3 regions of the Microbacterium sp. BE35 genome follow, and region 2 is predicted to be linked to each of the others. Evidence: riboswitches for the same ligand, from Rfam matches in the RefSeq annotation. Region 2 holds a riboswitch; each other region holds the start of a gene.
The links. Region 2 has a riboswitch for thiamine pyrophosphate ahead of thiC (phosphomethylpyrimidine synthase ThiC). Riboswitches for the same ligand answer to the same signal wherever they lie in the genome.
Positions count from the first base shown of each region.

Region 1 (4,113 bases), 530 kb from region 2:
ACGGTCGCGACCGAGAGCCGGCGCTTCTGACCGCCCGAGAGTGTGAACGGGTTCGCGGCGGCGAGCGGCGCGAGGTGCAGCCGCTCGAGCAGCTCGTCGACGATCTGGCCGACGGTGGCCGGATCGACGCCGCGCGAGCGCGGCCCGATGGCGAGCTCGTCGCGCACGGTGGAGGCGAGGAACTGGTGCTCGGGCTCCTGGAACACCGTGCCGATGCGCGTGAGCAGCTCGCGCGAGGTCCACTTCGACGGGCGCCGGCCGGACCGCCCCGCGAGCTCCGGCGCGGTTTCGACGCGACCCGCCGCCTCAGGCAGCAGCCCGGCGAGCGTCAGGGCGAGCGTGGACTTTCCGGCGCCGTTCGGACCCGTGATCACGGTCGCGGCAGCGCGAACAACGGCGAGGTCGAGCCCCGAGCGCACGATCGTGCGGCCGTCGCGGGAGATCGAGAGAGCGGATGCCGCCACCGCCGCCGATGCATCGGCCCGGGCGGAAGCGAGTACGGGCAGATCGACCGAGTGGCCCGGGATCCACACCCCCGCGGCGGCGAGCGTGGCACCGTGGCGCGCGAACACCTCGGCGGGCGTCCCGTCGGCGAGGAGCCCACCGTCGGCGCCGACCACGATGACGCGATCCATGAGGTCCGCCCACACCGCGGTGCGGTGCTCGATGACGACGAGCGTCGCGCCGCTCTCCTGCACTGCGCGCTCGACGGCGTCGCGCACCTCACGGACGCCGTGCGGGTCGAGGTTGGCGGTGGGCTCGTCGAGCAGGAGCACCCCTGGCCGCATCGCCAGCACGCCGGCGAGGGCGAGTCGCTGCTTCTGTCCCCCGGACAGTGCCTTGGTCGGCCGGGTGAGAGGCACGTCGAGCCCGACGGCGTCGAGGGCTTCTGCGACCCGAGCGGGGATCTGCGCGGCCGGGACACCGAGGTTCTCGCAGCCGAACGCCACATCGTCTCCCACCCTCGACAGCACGACGCCGGCGTCAGGGTCCTGGAGCACGAGCCCGACGCGACCGCGGTGAGCCTCGGCACGTCCACCGTCGATGAGGAGGGTGCCGGTCTCGTCTCCCTCGTCGGCACCGCCGAGCAGACCCGCCATTCCGGCGAGGAGCGTCGACTTGCCCGCGCCCGATGCGCCGAGCAGGAGCACGCGCTCCCCGGGCTCGATCGTGAACGAGACGTCGTGGACGGCAGCCGCCCGGCGTCCGCCGTAGCGCCACCCCCAGCCCGCCGCGGTGATGCGGGCGGGGCGGGTCGCCGTCACGTCAGACCTCGCGGCGCGCTTCGCGTCCGACGGCGAAGCGGTTGAGAGCACCGGTCGCGGCGAGCCCGCGCACCGCGAGCCAGCCGACGAGGCCCGCGAGCAGCGCGCCCGAGACCGCCAGCGACACCAGGTAGATGACGTTGAACTCGACGGTCTTCAGGATGTTGGGCGAGCTGCCGTAGAACAGCTCGAACACCCAGGCGCCTACCGCGGCGCCGACGCCGGCGAGCATCGCGACGGGCAGCGTGAAGCGGCGGTAGAGGAAGATCGCGAACACGAGCTCGGCGCCGAGGCCCTGCACGATGCCCGAGAAGAGGGTCGACACGCCCCACACGTTGCCGATCAGCATCGACACGAGCGCGGCGATCACCTCGACGAGCAGCGCGGCACCCGGCTTGCGGATGACCAGGCCGCCGATGACGCCGCCGATGAGCCAGATGCCGACGGCGATCCCGCCGAGGCCCGGGGTGAGTCCGTCCATGGCGACGAACCAGGTGCCGCCGATGGTGTTCCAGGCCCAGAACACCAGGCCGATCGCGACGCCGAGCACCGCGGCGACGACGATGTCGACCACCCGCCAGCGGAGGCTCCGGGGGGCCTTCGAGTGAGCCGCAACGGGGGTGGATGCGGACGTGGACGCGTGCATATGAGCTCCTCCCTGCGCCGGCATGATCCGGATCAGGTTCGACGGTCGAAGCGTGGATCGCTTCCTCTCAGCCCGGCTCACCGGACTCCCGTGGTTATGGCGACGAGTATACCGCCGGCTCAGCAGGTATTTTGGGGGGGTGACATCGGACGACACCCCTGCACCCACGCGTCGCGCGCGGCGCGCGCAGACCGGTGCCGTCCCGGTTGCAGGTTCCGAAGACGTGCCCGACGGCGGCATCCTCACGATCCAGACGGGTGAGACGGATGCTGTCTACCCGCCGTCGACCACCGCCGCGGTGGACGTGACCGCCGCCGCTCCGACGATCGCCACGGTGCCCGTCGCCGAGGTGCCGTCGGTCGCGACGTGGAACGCCGCGGAGCCTGTCGAGCCGTCCGACTTCGCGCTCCCGACCGGCCTCGGCACCCCGACCGTCACCGCGGTCACCGGCGGGCACACCGCACTCGCCTGGGTCGACGAATCCCTCGTCGAGCACGGCGCAGCCCCCGCCGACCTGACCGCGGCCGCGACCCCGTACGTGGCGGTCGAGGCCGACCTCCTCTCCGATGCCCCGCGCCGCTCCCCGTTCCGCGCCGCCGTCGTGGTTCCCACGCTCGCGATCGCCGCCGTCGTCGGCGCCTATGCGGCGACGACCATGCTGTGGCCGCTGCACGCCGTCGCCCCCACCGTGACCGCGATGGAGGTGCAGCCGATCGCGGCGCCCGCCGCCGCGCCGGCGTGGCCTGCTCAGGGCAGCGCGGCCGAGGCCGTCGCCGGCATCCCGGGAACGCTCGCCTCCACGGCCGACCCCGACGCGATCGCCAGCATCACCAAGGTCGTCACCGCACTCGTCGTGCTCGAGGAGATGCCGCTCGCCGTGGGCGAGCAAGGACCGGAGTACCGCTTCACGTCCGCCGACCGCTCGCGCTACTGGCAGTACCGCGCAGGCGGCGAGTCGGCGCTCGACGTCCCGGTCGGCGGCTCGCTCAGCGAGTACCAGATGCTCGAGGGCATGCTCATCGGCTCGGCGAACAACTACGCCGACCGGCTGGCCCAGGGGATCTGGCCCTCCGACGCCGTCTACGCCTCGGCCGCCAACGCGTGGCTGACGGCCCACGGCGTTCCCGGGATCACGGTCCGCGAACCCACCGGAATGGACGCGCGCAACGCCGCGAGCCCCGAGGCCCTCGTGACGCTCGCCCAGAAGGCGCTCGCGCATCCTGTCATCGCGGAGATCGTCGCGAAGCAGTCGGTCGACCTCCCCGGCGCCGGGCATGTCGAGAACACGAACGGCCTCCTCGCCGATCCGGGCGTCGTCGGGGTCAAGACCGGCACCCTCGACGCGTGGAACCTGCTCTCTGCCAAGGACGTCACGATCGGCGACAGGACAGTGCGCCTCTACGCGTCGGTGCTGGGTCAGCCAGATGACGAGGCACGCCTCGCCGCATCCCGTGCGCTCTACGCGCAGATGGAGGCTGAGCTGCAGCCCAAGCCCTCGGTGACGGCGAGCACCGTGGCGGGCCAGGTCGAGACGCTGTGGGGCGACAAGGTCGACATCGTCACGTCCGCAGACGCCTCGGTGATCCTGTGGAACGGCGGCAGCGGCACCGTCGCGACCACCTACCACCTCGGCGACAGCCGCGATGCCGGCGATGTCGTCGGCTCGCTCAGCGTCACCGGACCGCTCGACGCCACCACCGTCGACCTGAAGCTCGCGGCCGAGATCACGGACCCGTCGCCGTGGTGGCGCCTCACGCACCCGCTGGACCTCTTCGGTCTCAACGGCTGAGGCGCCGAGAGACCCGCTCAGGCGGCCGGGTAGCCGACGACGCCCTTTCGCAGGAGGGCGTTGCCGTACGTGCGGGTCTCTCCGGTGCGCACGATCACGTACGCGGTCTTCGCGAGCTCGTAGTACTCGAACCGGTCGACGTAGCGCGGGTCGTCGACTCCCGCTGCGGCGGCGAGCTCACGCTGCACGTCGAGCACCTCGCCGTCGGCCGACGCCATGAGATCCAATGCGGGCGCGTCGTCCAGCGGCACAACGCTGCGCACCGCCGCCAGCACCTCGGGCGTCGTCGTTCCCGGCAGATCGATGACGCGTGCGCCGATGGCCCACGCGGGGAAGTGCGCGTCGGCGATCACGACCGCGTCGGAGTGGCCCATGCGGTCCAGATGGAGCAGCAGCTCCCCGGTCAGCAGCGG
Region 1 is NZ_JAVDXD010000001.1:542,714-546,826, forward strand. It holds gene J2Y46_RS02350 (ABC transporter ATP-binding protein) at 1-1,265, opposite strand, end outside; gene J2Y46_RS02355 (ECF transporter S component) at 1,267-1,911, opposite strand; TPP riboswitch at 1,904-2,013, opposite strand; gene J2Y46_RS02360 (D-alanyl-D-alanine carboxypeptidase) at 2,051-3,700, shown strand; gene J2Y46_RS02365 (RbsD/FucU family protein) at 3,718-4,113, opposite strand, start outside.
Region 1: it holds a riboswitch for thiamine pyrophosphate, as region 2 does, so the genes downstream of both, J2Y46_RS02355 (ECF transporter S component) here and thiC (phosphomethylpyrimidine synthase ThiC) in region 2, are expected to answer to the same signal.

Region 2 (4,113 bases):
ACCTCCCGGCCCGGCTCGCCCGCAAGATCGTGGGACCCGAGGCGATCGTCGGCCTGTCCACCCACACCCCGGCGCAGGTCGACATCGCCGCCGACGCGGACGATCTCGACTACTTCTGCGTCGGACCGGTCTGGGCGACCCCGACCAAGCCCGGCCGCGCCGCCGTTGGGCCGGAGCTCGTCCGCTACACGGCGAGCATCTCCACGACACGCCCGTGGTTCGCGATCGGCGGCATCGACCTGACGAACATCGACGAGGTCGTCGCAGCCGGGGCCGAGCGTGTCGTTGTCGTCCGGGCGATCACCGAGTCGGATGACCCCGCCGACAGTGCGCGGCGACTGCGCGCCGCACTCCCCGCGACCGTGTCGGCCGCGGCCGCCTAGGACCTCATCCTCGCCTCCGACGGACATCCCGTCGTTCGGGTGAGCCATGCGTTGGCCTTCAGGGCTGACGGAGGGCGGGCGCGGGCACGTACACCTTCCCGCCGGATTCCCGGAATTCCGCTGATTTCTGCGCCATGCCGGCGGCCCGCGCGCCGTCGCCCGCGAGCCCGAACTCGTTGCGGATGTCTTGCGAGATCCGCATCGAGCAGAACTTCGGACCGCACATCGAGCAGAAATGCGCGGTCTTCGCCGGCTCGGCCGGCAGCGTCTCGTCGTGGAACTGCTCCGCCGTCACCGGGTCCAGCGACAGCGCGAACTGGTCGCGCCACCGGAACTCGAACCGCGCCTTCGACAGGGCGTCGTCCCGCAGTCGGGCACCGGGATGCCCCTTCGCCAGGTCGGCCGCATGTGCCGCGATCTTGTACGTGATCACCCCGGTCTTCACGTCGTCGCGATTCGGCAGCCCGAGATGCTCCTTCGGGGTCACGTAGCAGAGCATCGCGGTGCCGTAGCGGGCGATCTCCGTCGCCCCGATCGCCGACGTGATGTGGTCGTAGCCGGGCGCGACATCCGTCACCAGCGGTCCCAGCGTGTAGAACGGCGCACCGTCGCACAGCTCCTGCTGCCTCTCCACGTTCTCCCGCACCAGATGGAACGGCACGTGCCCGGGTCCCTCGACCATCACCTGCACGTCGTACTCCCAGGCCCGCTTCGTCAGCTCGGCGAGCGTGTCCAGCTCGGCGAACTGCGCGGCATCGTTGGCGTCGGCGATCGACCCCGGCCGCAGCCCGTCACCGAGCGAGAACGCGACGTCGTACTGGGCGAAGATCTCGCAGAGCTCATCGAAGTGGGTGTAGAGGAAGTTCTCCTGGTGGTGGGCCAGGCACCAGCCGGCCATGATCGACCCGCCCCGTGAGACGATTCCCGTCACCCGGTCGGCTGTCAGCGGCACGTACCGCAGCAGCACTCCGGCGTGGACGGTCATGTAGTCCACACCCTGCTCGCACTGCTCGATGACCGTGTCGCGGTACACCTCCCACGTGAGCGCCGACGCGTCGCCATTCACCTTCTCCAGCGCCTGGTAGATCGGCACCGTGCCGATGGGCACCGGCGAGTTGCGGACGATCCACTCGCGCGTCGTGTGGATGTCGTCGCCGGTCGACAGGTCCATGACGGTGTCGGCGCCCCACGTGGTCGCCCACTGCAGCTTGGACACCTCCTCGGCGATCGAACTGGTGACGGCGGAGTTGCCGATGTTGGCATTGATCTTCACCAGGAACGCCTTGCCGATGATCATCGGCTCCGACTCGGGGTGGTTCACGTTGCTGGGGATGATGGCGCGCCCGGCGGCGACCTCGGCGCGCACCAGCTCCACGTCGCAGTCCTCCCGCAGCGCGACGAACCTCATCTCCGGCGTGATCATCCCGCTGCGGGCGTAGTGCATCTGCGTGATCGTGCGCCCCGGCTTGGCACGCCGCGCGGCCCGCTTCTCACCCTTCCATTCCGCGGATGCTGCGCCCCGGCGCACTGCGGAACGCCCATCGTCCTGCAGATCCCGGTCGCGACCGTCGTAGCACTCGGTGTCCTCGCGTGCGGAGATCCACTGCTCCCGCAACGGCGGGAGCCCGCGCACCGGATCGCTGCCCGGACCCTGGGTGCGGTACACCGTCACCGGCGCGCTGACCGACCCGTCAGGAGACGGCTCCAGCGCGATCCGGTCCACCGGGACCCGGATGTCGTGTTCGGTGTCGTGCAGGTGCGCGAGAACGCGCGATGAATGGACAGCTTCCATGGAGGCGACTCCTACTTCCTTCGCCGGCATTACCCGGACAGGTTCGAACGGTCGCAGGCCGCGTCAGCCCGATCTCAGCCCTTGCGAGGGCACCCGTGTGGATAGCGCCACGCTACCGCATTCGTGCGAGGCGATCGGACGGAGGGCTGCGCGAGGAGTGCTGACGTTGTGAGATCAGCCGCGGATGCGACGCGACTCCAGTCCGCCGACGAGGAGGTCGACGCCGAAGGCGAACTCGGCGTCCGAGGCGCCCTCCTGTCGCTGATCGTCGATCTGGTCGCCGTGGACACCCAGCGCGCGGTACTGCTGCCGTTGCTGTTCATGCTCAACATGACCGAGCACGAAATGAAGCAGGACTGTGGTGGCCCGCTGGACAGATTCATCGTCGAAACCGCCAGCAGTGATCGCCGCCGCCAGGCTGTCCTGCGCCGCCTGGGACCCCAGGCCGAGCGCGAACGTGCTCGTCACCAGTTCGGCACCGTCGCGGTGAGCGAGCATCGCAGCACGGAGCGCGAACGCTTCCGTGCGGACGCGCGCAGCCCAGTCCCCCTCCGTCGATACGGCGTGCATCTCGGCGACGATCCGGTCGGCGAGCTCTGCGAGCAGGCTCTGCTTGTTGGGGAAGTGCCAGTACAGGGCGCTCGGCTGCACCTCCAGCGCGGCCGCAAGGCGGCGCATCGTCAGGTCGGGCAGGCCGTACTCGTCGAGGATCCGCATCGCGGCGCGCGCGACCTCGTCACGGGTATGACCCCGATGTCCTCTCGCCGACCCCATCACAGCACTCTACTGAACAGCGTTATAGTGAACACTGTTCAAGTGAACGTCGTTCAGGATCACCGTATCCGTCGAAGGGACCTCGTCCGATGGCCAATCCCCCCGAATCCTCGCTCGCCCCGCAGACCGGCGTCCGCACGCTCGACGCGACCGCCTTGGCGCGCGTCGCCGTGTTCGCCGCGATCATCGCCGTGCTGGGGCTGCCCGGCGGCTTCACGATCCTCGGGTCAGTGCCGATCACCGCGCAAACGCTCGGCGTCATGCTCGTCGGCGCCATCCTCGGCCCGTGGCTCGGCGCGCTGTCGGTCACCGTCCTGCTCGGCCTCGTCGCGGTCGGGATGCCGCTTCTCGCGGGTGGACGCGGCGGCATCGGCGTCTTCTTCGGCCCGTCCGCCGGGTACCTGCTCGGGTGGATCGCCGGGGCCATCGTGATCGGACTCATCGTGCTCGCCGGCGGACGCAAGCCCACGACCTGGCGCACCCTGCTCGGCGTCGTGGTCGGCGGCATCCTCGTGGTCTACGCGTTCGGCATCCCAGTGCAGAGCCTCGTCACGCGCCTGCCGCTCGTCGAGACGGCCCTGATGAGTCTTGTGTTCGTGCCCGGCGACCTGGTGAAGGCCGTGCTGACGACGGCGATCGTGGTGACGCTCGTGCGCGCCTACCCACGGGCATTCCGCCGCGACTGGACATCGAGGTCCAAGACGTTGGACAGTGACCGCGCGCTTGTGTCGTGATTGTCCCGGTCCGCGGAGATGCACCAGATCTGATCAGGCGGGTGCGGCGGACCCGGGATGCCGGTGACGTGCCGCTCGTCTGTGACCCCCGGTGGTCACGCGCTCAGCGAGAGTTGGCGCTGGCCGCGGTGGCGCAGGCGGGTGCTGCGGAGAATGTGGGCTGGGCGACCCTGACATCGGGCAGCAGCGGCCGGCCGCGAATCGTGTTGCGCAGCGCGTCATCGTGGTCGGATTCGTTCGCGACGGTGGCGGATCTCCTGCGGGCGGGCCCGAAGGATGCGGTGGCGTTGCCTGTTACGCCGGCGTCGTCGCTCACGCTGTTCTCGATCGCCCACGCGTTGGCTGGCGGCCCCCGGGCATCACTGGGCGCCACCGGTGTGACGAGCGCGACGTGTCTGCACGGTACGCCGCAGGCGTTGCGGACATTGCT
Region 2 is NZ_JAVDXD010000001.1:1,074,669-1,078,781, reverse strand. It holds gene thiE (thiamine phosphate synthase) at 1-383, shown strand, start outside; gene thiC (phosphomethylpyrimidine synthase ThiC) at 442-2,175, opposite strand; TPP riboswitch at 2,174-2,282, opposite strand; gene J2Y46_RS04745 (TetR/AcrR family transcriptional regulator C-terminal domain-containing protein) at 2,350-2,892, opposite strand; gene J2Y46_RS04740 (biotin transporter BioY) at 3,039-3,683, shown strand; gene J2Y46_RS04735 (class I adenylate-forming enzyme family protein) at 3,797-4,113, shown strand, end outside.

Region 3 (4,113 bases), on a different contig from region 2:
ACGAGTGCGGTGACCACGGCCATGCCATAGCCGCCGAGGGCGCCGATCGACTTGAGATCCGCCTGCACACCGGCGCCGCCGGTCGGGTCGGTGCCGGCGATGCTGAGCACCCGCGGGATCGACACGGCTCGAACCGGCGTCGGTGCAGGCGCGGCGAGCGAGGTGCCGGTCACTGCGCGACCCCCTCGAGCGAGGTCGCATCGGCTGCGCTCCGCAGCGCGCGGGCCGCCGCGGCCGGGTCGTCCGCGCCGCAGATCGCCGACACGACCGCGACGCCCGCAGCCCCGCAGTCGCGCAGGGCAGCGACATCCGACTCGGTCACCCCGCCGATCGCGATGCACGGCAGGTCCGCGCCCGCGGCGAACGCCGCGAAGCCCTCGACGCCGAGCGCCGGCGGGTGGTCGGGCTTCGTCGACGTCGGCCGGATCACCCCGACCCCGAGGTAGTCGATCGTGCCGTCGCGGGGGAGACGCGCTGCAGCCCGATGCTCCGCGGAGTTCGCGGTCCATCCGATCACGGCCTTCGACCCGAGCAGCCGGCGCGCCGTTTCGGGCGGGAGGTCGCTCTGTCCCAGGTGGACGCCGTCGACGCGGGCTCCGGCATCCTGGGCGGCGACGGCCACGTCGACGCGGTCGTTGACGAGGAGCAGGCAACGGCGGTCGATGACGTCCGAGAGGGCTCGCGCCTGGCGCAGCATTTCGCGGGCGGTCACCGACTTCGCTCGCAGCTGCACGACGTCGACCCCCGCGCCGACCGCGGCGTCGACGACCTCGAGCAGTCGGTCGAACGGCAGGCGGTCGTCGGTCACGAGGTGCAGCGCGAGACGCGCGCCGCGCCTCGTCATCGGATCGCCAGCACGTCGGCGACGCGCGCGTCGAGCTCGGCCGGTGCTGCGGCCACGGCGTCGAGCGCGTCGAGCAACGCCACGCCGAAGGTGCCCGGTCCCTCCGCGCGGGCCGCGGCCCGTTCGGACGCGACCGCGTAGAGGACGGACGCCGCCACCGCCGCCTCGAACGGAGCACACACGCCGACGAGCGCGGCCATCACCGCGCCGAGCGAGCAGCCGCCGCCGGTGACGCGCGTGAGCAGCGCATCCCCACCATGGACGCGGACCACCCGCTCGCCGTCGGTCACGAGGTCGACCGGGCCCGACACGGCCACCACGCCGCCGGTGCTCAGCGCGAGGGATCGCGCGGCGCCGGCCGCGGCATCCGTTCCGTCCGTCGCATCGACTCCGCGACCGCCGCCGCCTCCGCCGGCGAGGGCGAGGATCTCGGAGGCGTTGCCGCGGATGATCGCGGGACGGTGCTCGAGAAGCTCGGCGGCGAGGGCCGTTCGCACGGGCAGCACGCCGACCGCGACCGGGTCGAGCACCCACGGGGTGCCGGCGCGCACCGCTTCCCGGGCGGCCTCGCGCTGCTCGGCGGTCGGGGTGCCCAGGTTGACGAGCACGCCGTCGGCGACGCCGGCGAAGAGCCCGGCCTCGCCCGGTATGTCGGACATCGCGGGGGCGGCGCCCACCGCCAGGAGTGCGTTCGCGGTGTAGTTCGTCACCACCGAGTTGGTGATGCACTGCACCAGGGGCGAGGTCTCCCGCAGCGCCGTCAGCGCGGCGGCGGGGGAGAGGGCGGACAGGTGTGCTTCGGTGCGCGCGTTCATCGCGACATCCCTTCGCTCGCATGATCGAGATCAGGTTCGACGGGTGTGTTCTCAGCCCGCCGTGCGGGCACCCCGTGTCACTGCCGAGCAATCTAGCAGGGGATCCCGACGGGCCATCGCCGTGTGTCGCCGGCCGGCGCGGCTCGGGTCCGACCTCCGTCGCCGAGCCTGTCGAGGTGCGGTCGCGGTGCGATGGGCTGAGCCTGCCGAAGTGTCGGCCCCACGCCGTAGGCTGGGGGAGTGACCACCGCCCTCTACCGCCGCTACCGGCCCGAGTCGTTCGGCGAGATGATCGGGCAGTCGCAGGTCACCGAGCCGCTCATGACCGCGCTGCGCGGCGACCGGGTCGGTCATGCGTATCTGTTCTCGGGCCCCCGCGGGTGCGGAAAGACCACGTCGGCGCGCATTCTCGCCCGGTGCCTGAACTGCGCGCAGGGCCCGACCGACACGCCGTGCGGCACGTGCGACAGCTGCGTCGAGCTCGGCCGTGGCGGCGGAGGTTCGCTCGACGTCGTCGAGATCGACGCGGCGAGCCACAACGGCGTCGACGATGCCCGAGACCTGCGCGAGCGCGCGGTGTTCGCGCCGGCCCGCGACCGGTTCAAGATCTTCATTCTCGACGAGGCGCACATGGTCACCCCGCAGGGCTTCAACGCCCTGCTCAAGCTCGTCGAAGAGCCGCCCGACCACGTGAAGTTCATCTTCGCGACGACCGAGCCCGAGAAGGTCATCGGCACCATCCGGTCGCGCACCCATCACTACCCGTTCCGGCTCGTGCCTCCGGCCGCCATGCTCGAGTACGTCGAGCAGCTGTGCGCGCAGGAGAGCGTGAACGTCGAGCAAGGCGTGCTGCCGCTCGTCGTGCGCGCGGGCGGCGGATCGCCCCGAGACACCCTGTCGCTGCTCGACCAGCTGATCGCCGGCTCGGAAGACGCCAAGGTCACCTACGCCCGCGCGGTCGCGCTGCTGGGCTACACTCACGCCGAGCTGCTCGACGAGGTGATCGACGCGTTCGCCGCCTCTGACGCATCGGCCGCCTTCGCCGCGGTCGACCGCGTGGTGCAGACCGGGCAGGACCCGCGCCGCTTCGTCGACGACCTGCTCGAGCGCCTGCGCGACCTCATCGTCGTGTCGGCGACCGGACAGGGCGCCGCCGCCGTGCTGCGGGGCGTCTCGGCCGAAGACCTCGCGCGCATGCAGCGCCAGGCCGACGCGTTCGGTCCGTCGCGGCTGTCGCACATCGCCGACCTCGTCATCGCGACCCTCGACGACATGACCGGCGCCACCTCGCCGCGTCTGCAGCTCGAGCTGATGGTCGCCCGCGTTCTGGCGCGCGGCGCCGCTCCCGTCGCCGCGCCCACGGCAGCTGCTGCACCCGCTCCCGCTTCGACGGCTCCCGCCGCCACCGCACCTGCAGCCGCTGCGCCCGCCGCCACTGCACCTGTACCTGCAGCCGCTGCAGGTACCCCGCCAGAAGTGGCTGCGCCGGCGGCTCAGGTCGCGCAGCCTGCCGAGCCCGCGCCTGTGGCGTCCCCTCCCGTCCCCGCCGGCCCGGTCACGCTCGACCGCCTCCAGCAGGCTTGGCCGCACGTGCTCGCGCAGCTCGAGAACGTCAGCCGCTCGTCGTGGATGCTCGCTTCGGGCGCCCGTACCGTGGCGCTCGACGACGACGTGCTCACCCTCGCGTTCTCGAGCCAGAGCGACGTCGCGAAGTTCAAGCAGCTCGCCGCGGGCAAGGGACCCAGCGAAGACCTGCGGCAGGCGATCCTGGCCGTGCTCGGCATCCGCGTGAAGTACATCGCCCGTCACGACGCAGCCGGCGGCTCCGGTGGAACCGGCGGTGCGGGCGGCCCGGTGGCGCCGGCACCCTCCGGCCCCGGTCGCGAAGCTCCGCGCCAGGCGGCCGCAGCCGAGGCGCCGGCCGCCCGCGCCACGGTCGCCCCGCCGAGCGGGTCGCGGCCTGCGCAGGCGGCGTCACCGCGTGCGTCGGCACCTGCTGCGCCCGCCCCGGTAGCGGCTGCGCCGCGTGCGACAGCTCCCGCGGCGCAGCGTGCGACAGCTCCCGCCGCGCCGCGACCGACCACGCCGGCTGCGGCTGCGCCGGTCACCGACTGGGCCGTCGCACCCATCCCGTCCGACGACGACGCGCCGCCGCCCGACCCGGGCCCCGCCGCCTTCCCCGCCGAGACTCCTGCGCAGTTCGCGGTCGACGACGAACCCGAAGACGCCGAGGCAGCGACCGCTCGGGTCGCGACGCTCGCGCCGCCTCGCGAGGGCGAGGTCCTGCCGCGTGCCGAGATCGCGCCGGCGCTCGAACGCGATGACGATGACGATGACGACGAGGACGACGCGGATGCCGCCGCCGACCTCCCGGTCCCGCCCACGGTCGCGCCGCCGCTGACCCCGGTGGTCACGACCCGCAACGGCGGCGTGCAGCGCTACGGCGAGGCGGTC
Region 3 is NZ_JAVDXD010000005.1:129,485-133,597, reverse strand. It holds gene J2Y46_RS16525 (bifunctional hydroxymethylpyrimidine kinase/phosphomethylpyrimidine kinase) at 1-173, opposite strand, end outside; gene thiE (thiamine phosphate synthase) at 170-844, opposite strand; gene thiM (hydroxyethylthiazole kinase) at 841-1,659, opposite strand; TPP riboswitch at 1,650-1,744, opposite strand; gene J2Y46_RS16510 (DNA polymerase III subunit gamma and tau) at 1,900-4,113, shown strand, end outside.
Region 3: it holds a riboswitch for thiamine pyrophosphate, as region 2 does, so the genes downstream of both, thiM (hydroxyethylthiazole kinase) here and thiC (phosphomethylpyrimidine synthase ThiC) in region 2, are expected to answer to the same signal.